DNA from 3 places in the Pseudocitrobacter faecalis genome. Region 1 is predicted to be linked to each of the others. Evidence: predicted binding sites of a transcription regulator. Region 1 holds the regulator's gene; each other region holds the start of a gene.
What was found. The regulator CRP, encoded in region 1, controls carbon source genes, mostly activating them, when cyclic AMP is high. The targets are predictions, from matches to a motif close to ATGTGANNNNNNTCACAT.
Positions count from the first base shown of each region.

Region 1 (4,225 bases):
GTCAGCAATTGCAGGGTGTACACCGCCGTAATGGTGAAACCGACCGTCGCCCAGCCGTAGCTTTTGCGAATAATCAGATAGCTTATCAGGGTGATCACCAGCATTGCGGTCAGCGCAAACCCTTCCGGGAAATGGTAGTGCAACGTTACGGCGGCAATCACCAGCCCCGCCAGCGTGCCTGCCGCTCGGTGGAAGATACGCACGCGTGTCGCGCCGTAGCCGTTTTGTGTCACCAGCAGCACGGTCATTAAGATCCAATAGGGTTTTGGCAGATGCAGCGCCGCCCCCATCAGGCTGGCGATGCTCAACATGACGCTTAAGCGCGCAGCATTACGCAGCGCGGGCGATTTCAGCGACAGATAGCTTTTCAGCGCCGGGAACAGGGGCAGGCGACGTTCTTTGTCGGCCATCAGGTTTCGCGGATAAAGGGGGCGCTGCGCGCGCAACACTTTGGCGATGCGGCTGAAGTGCCAGGCGCAGAACTGCCCGACCGGGTTATCCGGATGCTGACGGGCAATTTTCTCCAGCGCGCCAATTTGTTTATCCATGTTGAAGCGCGTCGGGAAGCGGTGATAGAGAATATCATCGGCCATGACCCGCAGGCGTGCGGCGACGGTCTGCGCGTTCCAGCGAATCACCGCTTCGGCGTGGCTACGCTCAACCAGCTTTTGCACCTCTTCCGGCTGATGCAGGCTCACTGAAATGTGCTCCTGCAAATCCAGCCCCATCTGGAAGGCGCGCAGCAGACGCTTGTAATCATTGTGTTGATTGGCTGCCAGCATATGCATTTGCTGGTAACACTGGGAAATCAGATCGACCACTTTCTGCTGACGGTTAAGCAACGGCGGCAGGGCGGTATTGGGATCGGTATGTTGCGTCAGCAAGCTATATTTAGCTTCGCAGTACTCGGCCAGTTGGCGATAGAGCAGGCTCAACGACTCGCGCAGCGGTTGTTCACGCCACAACCAGAACCAAAACCAGTTAAACAGCCCGTACCACAACGTGCCGAGCGCGTAGATAAGTAGCGGCTCCCAGATGGGCATATTGCCCGCCAGGCTCAGGGTAAAAATGGCGGCTATCAGCGAGGCCGGAAGTAATCGCCCGTGCAGGGCGCTGATTTCGGCGGTAACGCCCAGCACCATCGCCAGCCCGGTGAGGATAAACGGTAGCGGGATATCATCGGCCAGCAGCAGTTGCACAATCAGGCTGCAACCAGCGAACAGCGACCCACCGATAATCAGGCGTTTGAAGAAGCGTTTATGAGGAGTATCCAGCCCGGCGATGTTGCAGCAGGCAGGCACCAAAGAAAACAGTAAACCGTGTTGAAGTTGGCCGAGGATCAGGCCGACGGCGACCGGCAAACATAACACCAGCGTTTGCCGCAGTGCATAGTTGACTTCCGGGTGGTAAATCAGCCTGCGCCACATAAGAGACAAAAACGGCGTATTGTGCGAACAATACGCCGTCAGACGAGATTAACGCGTGCCGTAAACGACGATCGTTTTACCGTGTGCAGAGATCAGGTTCTGATCTTCCAGCATCTTCAGGATGCGGCCCACTGTTTCGCGGGAGCAGCCGACGATCTGACCGATTTCCTGACGGGTAATTTTGATCTGCATACCGTCCGGGTGGGTCATGGCATCCGGCTGTTTCGCCAGATTCAGCAGCGTCTGCGCGATACGACCGGTTACGTCGAGGAACGCCAGGTTACCGACTTTCTCAGAGGTCACCTGCAGACGGCGCGCCATCTGAGAGGAGAGACGCATCAGGATATCCGGGTTAACCTGGATAAGCTGACGGAATTTTTTGTAGGAGATTTCAGCCACTTCACAGGCGGTTTTCGCCCGAACCCAGGCGCTACGTTCCTGACCTTCTTCAAACAGGCCCAGTTCGCCGATGAAATCGCCCTGGTTGAGGTAGGAAAGGATCATCTCTTTGCCTTCCTCATCCTTGATGAGTACTGCCACGGAGCCTTTAACGATGTAATACAGCGTTTCCGCTTTTTCACCCTGGTGAATCAGCGTGCTCTTCGATGGGTACTTATGAATGTGGCAATGAGACAAGAACCATTCGAGTGTCGGGTCTGTTTGCGGTTTGCCAAGCACCATGCGCGGTTATCCTCTGTTATAAGCTATCGCCAGCGGCATAAATCAGGCCGCCACTGGTTGAAATAATATCCTTCCCTCTACCTGGGAAGTTGGCCGTCAAAGATTGTCGCGACCAGTAAGTGATGTCCTCTGCATACATGCAGTACGTTTATGTATCTCTGTAGCATCCCGACTGTTTTAGCATAGCTTTCGCCGTGTGTCTCCTGGTGTCTCGCTTCAGCATGACCCAGGTCTACTTCCGTTGCGAGATTTGTTATGTGCGCGTAATCTGACAATAAATTTGCAACTCTGGAGTGACAATTATGCAAGCGCGTGTGAAATGGGTGGAAGGGTTAACCTTCCTGGGTGAGTCGGCTTCCGGGCACCAGATTTTGATGGATGGCAACTCAGGTGATAAAGCGCCAAGCCCCATGGAAGTCGTGCTGATGGCGGCGGGTGGCTGTAGCGCCATCGACGTGGTGTCTATTTTGCAAAAGGGCCGCTATGACGTGACCGATTGTGAAGTTAAATTGACGTCTGAACGCCGTGAAGAAGCGCCGCGTCTGTTCACGCATATTAATCTGCACTTCATAGTGACCGGCAAAGAGCTGAAAGATGCGGCGGTGTCCCGTGCCGTAGATTTGTCGGCTGAGAAATATTGTTCAGTGGCGCTGATGCTGGGCAAAGCGGTGAACATTACCCATTCTTATGAGGTGGTGGAGGGGTAAGTTGACGGCCCCCCTCACTCCGGCCCTCTCCCAGAGGGAGAGGGAGAAAACCGCACAATCGGTACCCTCTCCCTCTGGGAGAGGGTTAGGGTGAGGGGCCCAGCCCGCACCGTTCACCCAATCTTCTTCCCTTCCATCAATCTCTGCACCAGCGGCGTCATGATCAATTCCATCGCCAGCCCCATCTTGCCGCCGGGAACGACCAGCGTATTCATATGCGAGATGAATGATCCCTGCAGCATCGCCAGCAGCCAGGGGAAATCGATATTGTCGAGATTGCGGAAGTGGATCACCACAAAGCTCTCATCCAGTGACGGAATGCCTTTGGCGGCGAACGGGTCAGAGGTGTCGACCGTCGGGACGCGCTGGAAGTTGAGATGTGTGCGTGAGAACTGCGGCGTGATGAAGTTGATGTAATCTTCCATTGAGCGCACGACGGAATCCATCACCGCCTCGCGGGAGTGACCGCGCTCGCTGGTGTCGCGGATCATCTTCTGGATCCACTCCAGGTTAACGATTGGCACTACGCCGACCAGTAAATCCACATGTTTCGCCACATCGTGATGCGGCGTCACCACGCCACCGTGCAGCCCTTCAAAAAACAGCACGTCGGTTGGCTCTGGCAGAGGTTGCCACGGGGTGAAGGTTCCCGGCACCTGATTCCACGGCACCGCTTCATCGTAGGTATGCAGATATTTTCGCGACTGTCCGGTGCCGCTGTGCCCGTACTCGCGGAACGTCTGTTCCAGCAGGCTGAAGTCGTTGGCATCCGGGCCGAAGTAGCTGATATGGCGCCCCATATCGCGCGCCTTACGGATGGCTAAGTCCATTTCCGGACGCGTGTAGCGGTGAAAACTGTCGCCTTCCACCTCTGCGGCGTGAAGCTTAAGCTGGGCGAAAATTTTGCGGAACGCGAGGCTGGTGGTGGTGGTTCCCGCCCCGCTGGAACCCGTGACGGCGATAACCGGATGTTTGGCAGACATAGCGAACAACTCCCGAGTCGGTAAGATTAACCGCGAAACTGGCTGCGGGGCATGATGTTGACGGTTTCATGAAGTTCCGACCACACCAGAACCGCTTCGCCGCGTTGTAGTTGCTGTTTTACGTCGGCGACCTTTTGCGCAAGTGAACGTTCATATTCACCATAATCGGTGCCTTCACGCAACACAAAGCTTTCAATCAGGTTATCGAGCGTTTCAGGGTCGATATCTTGCCAGGGAATGATCATCTTTCACCTCCAAGCCACGGCATCAGCCAGTCGGGAATACGTCTCTCCAGCCACATTTGCGGTCGCCGGAAGGTACCGCCGATAAAGCCAACGTGGCCGCCATGTTCCGTTAACTGGTATTCGACGCAGGCAGGAAGTGTGTCAGCGTCAGGGATAACGTGGTGATCCATAAACGGATCATC
Region 1 covers NZ_CBDDNJ010000002.1:4,853,453-4,857,677, forward strand. Annotated here, with positions in the region: gene ACOXYR_RS23305 (YccS/YhfK family putative transporter) at 1-1,427, opposite strand, end outside; gene crp (cAMP-activated global transcriptional regulator CRP) at 1,476-2,108, opposite strand; gene ACOXYR_RS23315 (OsmC family protein) at 2,411-2,815, shown strand; gene ACOXYR_RS23320 (phosphoribulokinase) at 2,929-3,798, opposite strand; gene ACOXYR_RS23325 (YheU family protein) at 3,825-4,043, opposite strand; gene ACOXYR_RS23330 (hydrolase) at 4,040-4,225, opposite strand, start outside.

Region 2 (4,225 bases), 3.9 Mb from region 1:
GATGTACAACTTCAACTTTAATGTGCTGGACCCTTATGTGCTGCGTCCGGTGGCTGTTGCATGGCGCGATTATGTTCCGCAGCCTGCGCGTACCGGCCTTGGCAACTTTACCAGCAACCTGGAAGAGCCAGCGGTAATGGCCAACTACTTCCTGCAAGGTGACCCCTACCAGGGGATGGTGCACTTCACGCGCTTCTTCCTGAACACCATTCTGGGGATGGGCGGCTTTATTGATGTGGCCGGGATGGCAAACCCGAAACTGCAACGCGTAGAACCGCACCGCTTCGGCAGTACGTTGGGCCATTATGGCGTGGGTTACGGCCCGTACATGCAACTGCCGTTCTACGGAAGTTTCACCCTGCGTGATGAGGGCGGCGATATGGCCGATACCCTGTATCCGGTGCTCTCCTGGCTGACCTGGCCAATGTCTATCGGTAAATGGGCGGTTGAAGGGGTGGAAACGCGCGCCCAGTTGCTCGACTCCGATGGTCTGCTGCGGCAGTCTTCCGATCCATACATTCTGGTGCGCGAAGCTTACTTCCAGCGTCACGACTTTATTGCCAATGGCGGTAAGCTGAAACCGGAAGAAAACCCGAACGCCCAGGCGATTCAGGATGATTTAAAAGATATCGACTCTGAGTAAATCGCGGAGTGTAGATAGAGAAAAGGTGAGCACTGAGGCTCACCTTTTTTATTGGGGTAAAACTTAGAAGCGATAGTTGAAGTTGGTACCGAACAGCCAGGCTTTACCTTCTGATTTAAAGGTGTATGGGCCTTCCTGGAATTTAACACTCTGGCCGTGCATGTAGGATACCCCCACATCGACAGATGCATCTTCATTAAATGCATAGGTCGTACCGGCGCTCAGCCACAGGCGATCCTGATCCGGAATAGAGATAGAACGGTAATTAGACGGGACCGGGCTATCATCGAAAGCGATACCGGTACGGAATGTCCAGTTATCGTCATAGTAATAGGTGGTACCCAGCGCCAGGCGCCATGCGTCTTTAAAGTTCTCGTCTTTCTGGAACAGTGTGCCACTGCTGTTGGTTGCCTTCAGCTCTTCGAATTGACTCCAACTGGTGTAGGTGGCGCTATAGTGGATAGCCCACTGCGGAGCCACACGGTTATAACCGGAGATTTCCCACATTTCTGGCAGATTCAGCGTCAGAGAACCATTCGTGGTGCTGCCGTTGGTGCCTGCCGGAAGGCCGAAATTACCCAGAATTTGGTTATAGGCTGACGGAAGATCGCTCTTATAATCGCCATCAAAGTCGATTTTCACTTCAGAACGGTAGGTAAAGCCGTAACGGTTATTCTTATCAAGCTCAAACAGAATACCGGCATTCCAGCCAAAGCCCCATTCGTCACCTTTCAGGTGCGCAATTTTCGTGTTTGCCGGGATCTGGCTTACCTGGCCTGCCAGAGCAGGTGGCAGAGCCCCAGAACCAGCAACGATCTGACCTAAATCACCCGCATAGCGGTCGATTTTTGCACGGGCGTAGACTGCGTTGAAGCCAGCCCCGAAGCTCCATTGAGGACTCAAGCGGTAAGCGCCGCTCAGGTTAAGGTTCAGGGTTTCAAGGTCAGTGGTACCGCCGTACGCGCCAGCGGCGTAGGTATCGTTAAACTCGGTTGCCAGACCATAGTTAGAGGTAACAGATGCCCCCCAACCGAATTGATCGTTGATAGGCATCACGAAGTGAACGTTCGGTACCCATGCGGTAGGCGCGATGTTGTCCGCTTTCAGGCTGTTGCCGGTTGGCGAGCGGCCTGAAACGTTTACATCCGGGTCAATATAAACCGCACCGGCAGAAAACGTCGGGCGATCAAACATCATAATCAGCGCGGGGTTACGGCTGGCGTTGCCTGCGTCGTCAGCGATGGCACCTTCACCGGAATAGGCGCGGCCTAGACCAGAGGAAGAAAACTCATTAAGCTGGAAGCCTGCAGACCAGGCGTGGGTTGAAACGAGTGCCACTGCGACTGCGAGAGCAGACTTTGTAAACCGGGTTTTCTGGCTCATGACCATAACCTCATTGAGTTATTTTTATACAAAAAATGTTACATGTAGTAACAGAAGCGCGAAGTGTAGGGGCTGGACTACGTCAGAGAAATCAGACCAGTGACGAGAGTATAGGTCTGACCAGATATGATGTTGCAATATTGTTTCTCGGATTTTACGTAGATGATCACCGAAACGGGATCTGGTTAGCAAATTTGGCGAGGTTGAGCTTCATCTGTTTGGGTGATTTTTGTTTTAGATCATTTTTAAGTGTGATTTCGGTCACTTATCTCAATTGGCATAACGAACAACTGGAGGGAGCTTTCCGGGGAGCGTAAAATAAGGGCATCGTTTATCTGGCACCTTCGCGTGCATGTACAGAGGAAATCTACAATGAGTAAATGCAGTGCTGATGAAACCCCGGTTTGCTGCTGTATGGATGTTGGTACCATCATGGACAACTCCGATTGCACAGCCTCCTATAGCCGCGTTTTTGCAACTCGCGCTGAAGCTGAAGAAACCCTCGCTGCGCTGACTGAACGTGCGCGTGGCGTCGAATCCGATCCGTGCGTCATCACCCCGGTCTTCAAAGACGTTGAGGGCGGTGTACAGATGGACATCGATTTTGTCTTCGCCTGCGAAGCTGAAACGCTGATCTTCCAGTTAGGTCTGCGTTAATCCTTCCCAAACGCCTCTGCACCGCAGGGGCGTTTTCTTTTCTCCCTTCAGTGTGTTTTAGCTCCCATTTTTCTCTCTCTCCGATTGGCTTAATGTAAAAAATTAGTTAAGACTGTTATCAGGTCAGACCACTTTGGTTTTATTTTTTAACAGGGGAGTTTTATGAGTCAGGCATTACCGCTTATCACCCGTCAGGGCGATCGCATTGCCATTGTCAGTGGTTTACGTACCCCATTTGCCCGTCAGGCCACCGCGTTTCACGGCGTACCGGCGATAGATCTCGGCAAAATGGTAGTGGGCGAAATGCTGGCGCGTAGCGAAATTCCCCCTGAAATTATCGAACAGCTGGTTTTTGGCCAGGTTGTTCAGATGCCAGAAGCGCCTAACATTGCCCGCGAAATTGTCCTCGGTACGGGGATGAATGTGCACACGGATGCCTACAGCGTCAGTCGCGCCTGCGCCACCAGTTTTCAGGCGGTCGCCAACGTGGCCGAAAGCCTGATGGCAGGGACGATTCGCGCAGGGATTGCAGGCGGGGCGGACTCCTCCTCCGTGCTGCCGATTGGCGTCAGTAAAAAGCTGGCGCGGACGCTGGTTGACGCCAATAAAGCGCGGACGCTCGGCCAGCGCCTGAAACTCTTTTCCCGCCTTAAGCTGCGCGACCTGATGCCGGTTCCCCCGGCGGTTGCGGAATATTCTACCGGCCTGCGCATGGGCGATACGGCTGAACAGATGGCGAAAACGTACCACATTACGCGTGAAGAGCAGGACGCGTTGGCGCATCGCTCGCATCAGCTGGCAGCGCAGGCATGGGCGGAAGGCAAACTGGCGGATGAAGTGATGACGGCCTACGCGCCACCGTTCCGTGACCCGCTGGAGCAGGACAATAATATACGCGGTAGCTCGACGCTGGCGGATTACGCCAAACTGCGCCCGGCCTTCGACCGTAAACATGGCTCGGTCACGGCAGCCAACAGTACGCCGCTGACTGATGGCGCGGCGGCGGTGATTTTAATGACTGAATCGCGCGCCCGCGAACTGGGTTTAACACCGCTGGGCTATCTGCGCAGCTACGCGTTTACCGCCATTGAGGTGCAGCAGGATATGCTGCTCGGCCCGGCGTGGGCCACACCGCTGGCGCTCGATCGCGCGGGGCTCACCCTCGCAGATCTCACGTTGTTTGATATGCATGAAGCGTTTGCCGCACAAACGCTGGCAAATATTCAGTGCCTTGCCAGCAATCGTTTTGCCCGCGACGTGCTGGGGCGTACCCAGGCGACCGGTGAGGTTGACGAAAGTAAGTTCAATGTGTTGGGCGGATCGATAGCCTATGGGCACCCCTTTGCCGCCACCGGTGCCCGAATGATCACGCAAACGCTCAATGAATTACGCCGCCGGGGAGGCGGTTTTGGCCTTGTCACCGCCTGCGCGGCGGGTGGTTTGGGCGCGGCAATGGTACTGGAGGCTGAATAATGACGACAATATCCGCATTTTCTCTCACTGTTCGCCCGGATAACGTCGCCATAATTACCATCGATGTGC
Region 2 covers NZ_CBDDNJ010000002.1:991,578-995,802, forward strand. Annotated here, with positions in the region: gene mlaA (phospholipid-binding lipoprotein MlaA) at 1-643, shown strand, start outside; gene fadL (long-chain fatty acid transporter FadL) at 707-2,026, opposite strand; gene ACOXYR_RS05335 (YfcZ/YiiS family protein) at 2,399-2,683, shown strand; gene fadI (acetyl-CoA C-acyltransferase FadI) at 2,846-4,156, shown strand; gene fadJ (fatty acid oxidation complex subunit alpha FadJ) at 4,156-4,225, shown strand, end outside.
Region 2: the regulator CRP is predicted to act here: its motif matches at 2,276-2,293, upstream of ACOXYR_RS05335 (YfcZ/YiiS family protein).

Region 3 (4,225 bases), 2.2 Mb from region 1:
AAGGTCGGCGTTTTATTATTACGATTTCAATTAAGCTAGCGTACTAATACGCGCCAGCTGTTCGAAATAGTCCGGGAAGGTCTTCGCCGTACATTTCGGGTCAAGGATGGTTACCGGCGTATCAGACAGCGCCACCAGCGAGAAGCACATCGCCATGCGGTGATCGTTGTAGGTGCCAATGTCAGCAAACTGCAGTTTTGCCGGCGGCGTGACGCGAATGTAATCTTCGCCCTCTTCCACTTCCGCACCCACTTTGCGCAGCTCCGTCGCCATCGCAAACAGACGATCGGTCTCTTTCACGCGCCAGTTGTAAATATTACGTAACGTAGTGGTGCCTTTAGCGAACAACGCGGCCGTAGCAATAGTCATCGCAGCGTCGGGAATATGGTTCATGTCCATATCAATGGCATTCAGTTCGCCACGGGTACAGGCAATATAGTCATCGCCCCAGGTGATGGTCGCGCCCATTTTTTCCAGCACGTCAGCAAAGCGGATATCGCCCTGCACGCTGTTACGACCAATACCTGTTACCTTCACGGTACCGCCACGGATTGCCCCCGCGGCCAGGAAATAGGACGCGGACGAGGCATCTCCTTCCACCAGATACTGGCCCGGAGAGTGATACTGTTGACCGCCGCGCACGACAAAGCGCTGATAATGTTGGTTTTCAACCTCAACACCAAACGTTTTCATCAGGTGCAGGGTGATGTCGATGTACGGTTTAGAAACCAGATCGCCTTTGATGGTGATAATGGTGTCCTTCGGTGCCAGCGGCGCGGTCATCAGCAATGCCGTCAGGAACTGGCTCGAAACAGTACCGTCAACCTCAACGTTGCCGCCGCTAAACCCGCCCTGTAAACGCAGCGGTGGATAGTTTTCCTGTTCGAGATAGGTAATTTGTGCCCCACCCTGACGTAGCGCGTCAACCAGGTGCCCAATCGGACGCTCTTTCATGCGCGGTTCGCCGGTCAGCACGATATCGTTATGACCCAGGCAGAGCGCCGCCGCCAGAGGGCGCATCGCCGTGCCGGCGTTCCCGAGGAATAATTCCAGTGATTCATTAGCCTGCAATGGACCTGCGTTACCCGTGACTTCGCAGCGGGTGCGATCGGCAGACAGGGTGTAGTGAATTCCCAGCGCACTCAGCGCATTTAGCATGTGGCGAACATCGTCGCTGTCCAGCAGGTTTGTCAGGACAGTGGTGCCGCGTGCTAAAGCTGCCAGCAGCAAGGCGCGGTTAGAGACACTTTTTGAACCAGGCAGGTTAATGGTGCCATCAACACGCGCAATGGGTTGTAACGTCAGGGATTCCATGAAACTCAACTCTCAAAATCGACAATAAAAACCCCTGCAGAGTGCTGCAGGGGATGAAAATGAAAAAATTAACCGTGGCGACGTTCGAAGTCTTGCATGAAATCGGTCAATGCCTGAACGCCTGCCAGCGGCATCGCGTTGTAGATTGACGCACGCATCCCGCCGACGACGCGGTGGCCTTTCAGCGAATGCAGACCTGCGGCAAAGGACTCTTCCAGGAAGACTTTATCCAGTGCGCTGTCCGCCAGCTGGAACGGAATGTTCATGCGAGAACGGTTAGACGCCGCAACATCGTTACGATAGAAATCGCTGTTGTCGATAACGCCGTACAGCAGTTCAGCTTTTTGCTGGTTGATGCGATCCATTGCCGCCACGCCGCCCTGCTCTTTCAGCCATTTGAATACCAGCCCCGCCAGATACCAGGCAAAGGTCGGCGGCGTGTTGAACATGGAGTCGTTCTCGTTCAGTACCGAGTAATCCAGAATGGACGGGCAAGCGATGTTGGCTTTGCCGAGCAGATCTTCACGCACAATCACCAGCGTCAGGCCTGCCGGGCCGATGTTTTTCTGCGCGCCTGCGTAAATCACGCCAAAGCGGCTGACGTCAATCGGGCGGGAAAGAATGGTCGAGGAGAAATCGGCGGCAACAACCACGTCTTTGCCGAAATTCGGGGTTTCATCAATGGCGATGCCATCAATGGTTTCATTCGGGCAATAGTGAAGGTATGCCGCATTGTCAGAGAGTTGCCATTCGCTCATCGGCTTCACGGCACGCTTCCCGTCAACGGTAATTTTGGCGTCAATCACATTTGGCGAGCAGTATTTCTTCGCTTCTTTTACCGCACTGGCAGCCCAGTAGCCGGCGTCAACGTAATCTGCGGTGGTTTTGTCCCCCAGAATATTCAGCGGAACGCCCGCGAACTGACCGCGACCACCGCCGTGACAGAACAACACTTTATAGTTGGAAGGGATATTGAGCAGGTCACGAAAATCCTTTTCTGCTTCTTCCGCCACGTGGATAAATTCTTTCCCACGGTGGCTGACTTCCATTACTGATGTACCCAATCCGTTCCAGTCGCGTAATTCGTGCTGCGCCTGTTTAAGGACATCTGCCGGTAGCATTGCCGGACCCGAACTGAAATTAAAGACCTGAGCCATTTCCCCTCACCACGTTGCAATGTTGTCTACCCGGGTGTGTTCACCCGGATATAAGTTATTCCTGTGGATATCGGTTTTATCATTCAGTGACACGCGCCGCAATGGGTAATACTGAGCGGCCAGAAAATGCGCTCTGAGTCACACAACAGAATATTCGGCATTGACGAGTGAAAATGGAGAAATCCGCTAGCCGGTGACGCGTTTCGCGCTGCTGGCCTTCGACCATTCTGGATTTGCACAGCGAGGACATAATTGATGTTCCCCGGCATTAAAATGAAAAATCGCGCTGCACCGAACGCAGGCGTAATCGGCGGCCTCGGGAATCGTGGTAAAGCGCGATATGCAGCTCGACGGTAAAATCACCAAACCGGCCTTCACATCATCATCGGGATAATAATAAATGCTGATTTGCCCGTTCGTCTCCATAATGGCCAACCGCACCTGCCCGAGATGCTCTACGCCGCCCAACCGCAGCTCCATAAAAAACTCAAATTCGGTCATGTTCTCGGATTGCAAACGCTCCCACGCAAGCTCCCCCTCTTCCACCACAACGAGCGGCTTTCCTTCCAGTAAATCTTCCAGTTTTTCGCTACGGGACATCAGCCACATCACCAGTCGATAAAGGGCGGCTAACGTGATAAAAACGACTAACACGGGGAGCATGGGCACATCGTCATAAAACGCCACATCGCCCGCGGCGGAGCCCAGCGTCAGGATGATAAGCACTTCAAACAGCGACATCTGCCGCACGCCGCGCCGACCGGTAATTTTCAGGAACAGGAAAACCAGAATAAATGTGTAGAGCGAACGCAGTGCCACTTCGCCGAGGAAATCCAGAGGAACTTTATCCAGAGCCATGCGATGGAGATCGAACGATTTCATTTTTATGCCTGTAACGATGTCATTGTCGTTAATCATAGACCAGCGCATTTAATTTATTATTGATTATCAATCGCGATAGATACATTCATCCAAACCCCGTATGATTGCGCGCTTTCCGTACGATAAAAACGAGACCGTCATGACGCAAACCTATATCCCCGGCAAAGATGCCGCACTGGAAGATTCCATCGCTCGCTTCCAGCAAAAACTGCTCGACCTGGGCTTTGACATCGAAGAGGCCTCATGGCTGAACCCGGTACCAAACGTCTGGTCGGTACATATTCGCGACAAAGCGTGTTCGCTGTGCTTTACCAACGGTAAAGGCGCAACCAAAAAAGCCGCGCTGGCGTCCGCGTTAGGGGAATATTTTGAGCGCCTGTCGACCAACTACTTCTTCGCCGATTTCTGGCTGGGCGAGAAAATCGCTAACGGCCCATTCGTGCATTATCCGAACGAAAAATGGTTCCCGATCCCGGAAGATGATGAGCTGCCGGAAGGTCTGCTCGATGCGCGTCTGCGCGCGTTCTACGATCCTGACGATCAGTTGACCGGCAGCCTGATGGTGGATCTGCAATCGGGCAATACCGATCGGGGTGTTTGCGGTCTGCCGTTTACTCGCCAGTCCGATGGCGAAACCATTTATATCCCGATGAATATCGTCGGCAATCTGTATGTTTCTAACGGTATGTCTGCAGGCAATACCGCTAATGAAGCGCGCGTACAGGGTCTGTCGGAAGTGTTTGAGCGTCATATTAAAAACCGCATCATCGCTGAGAGCATCAGCCTGCCGGAGATCCCAAAAGAGGTGATGGCACGCTATCCAGGCGTCGTGGCGTCTATCGAAAAACTGGAAGCGGAAGGGTTCCCTATTT
Region 3 covers NZ_CBDDNJ010000002.1:2,702,561-2,706,785, forward strand. Annotated here, with positions in the region: gene aroA (3-phosphoshikimate 1-carboxyvinyltransferase) at 31-1,314, opposite strand; gene serC (3-phosphoserine/phosphohydroxythreonine transaminase) at 1,383-2,471, opposite strand; gene ACOXYR_RS13555 (DUF421 domain-containing protein) at 2,658-3,353, opposite strand; gene ycaO (30S ribosomal protein S12 methylthiotransferase accessory factor YcaO) at 3,493-4,225, shown strand, end outside.
Region 3: the regulator CRP is predicted to act here: its motif matches at 2,598-2,615, upstream of serC (3-phosphoserine/phosphohydroxythreonine transaminase).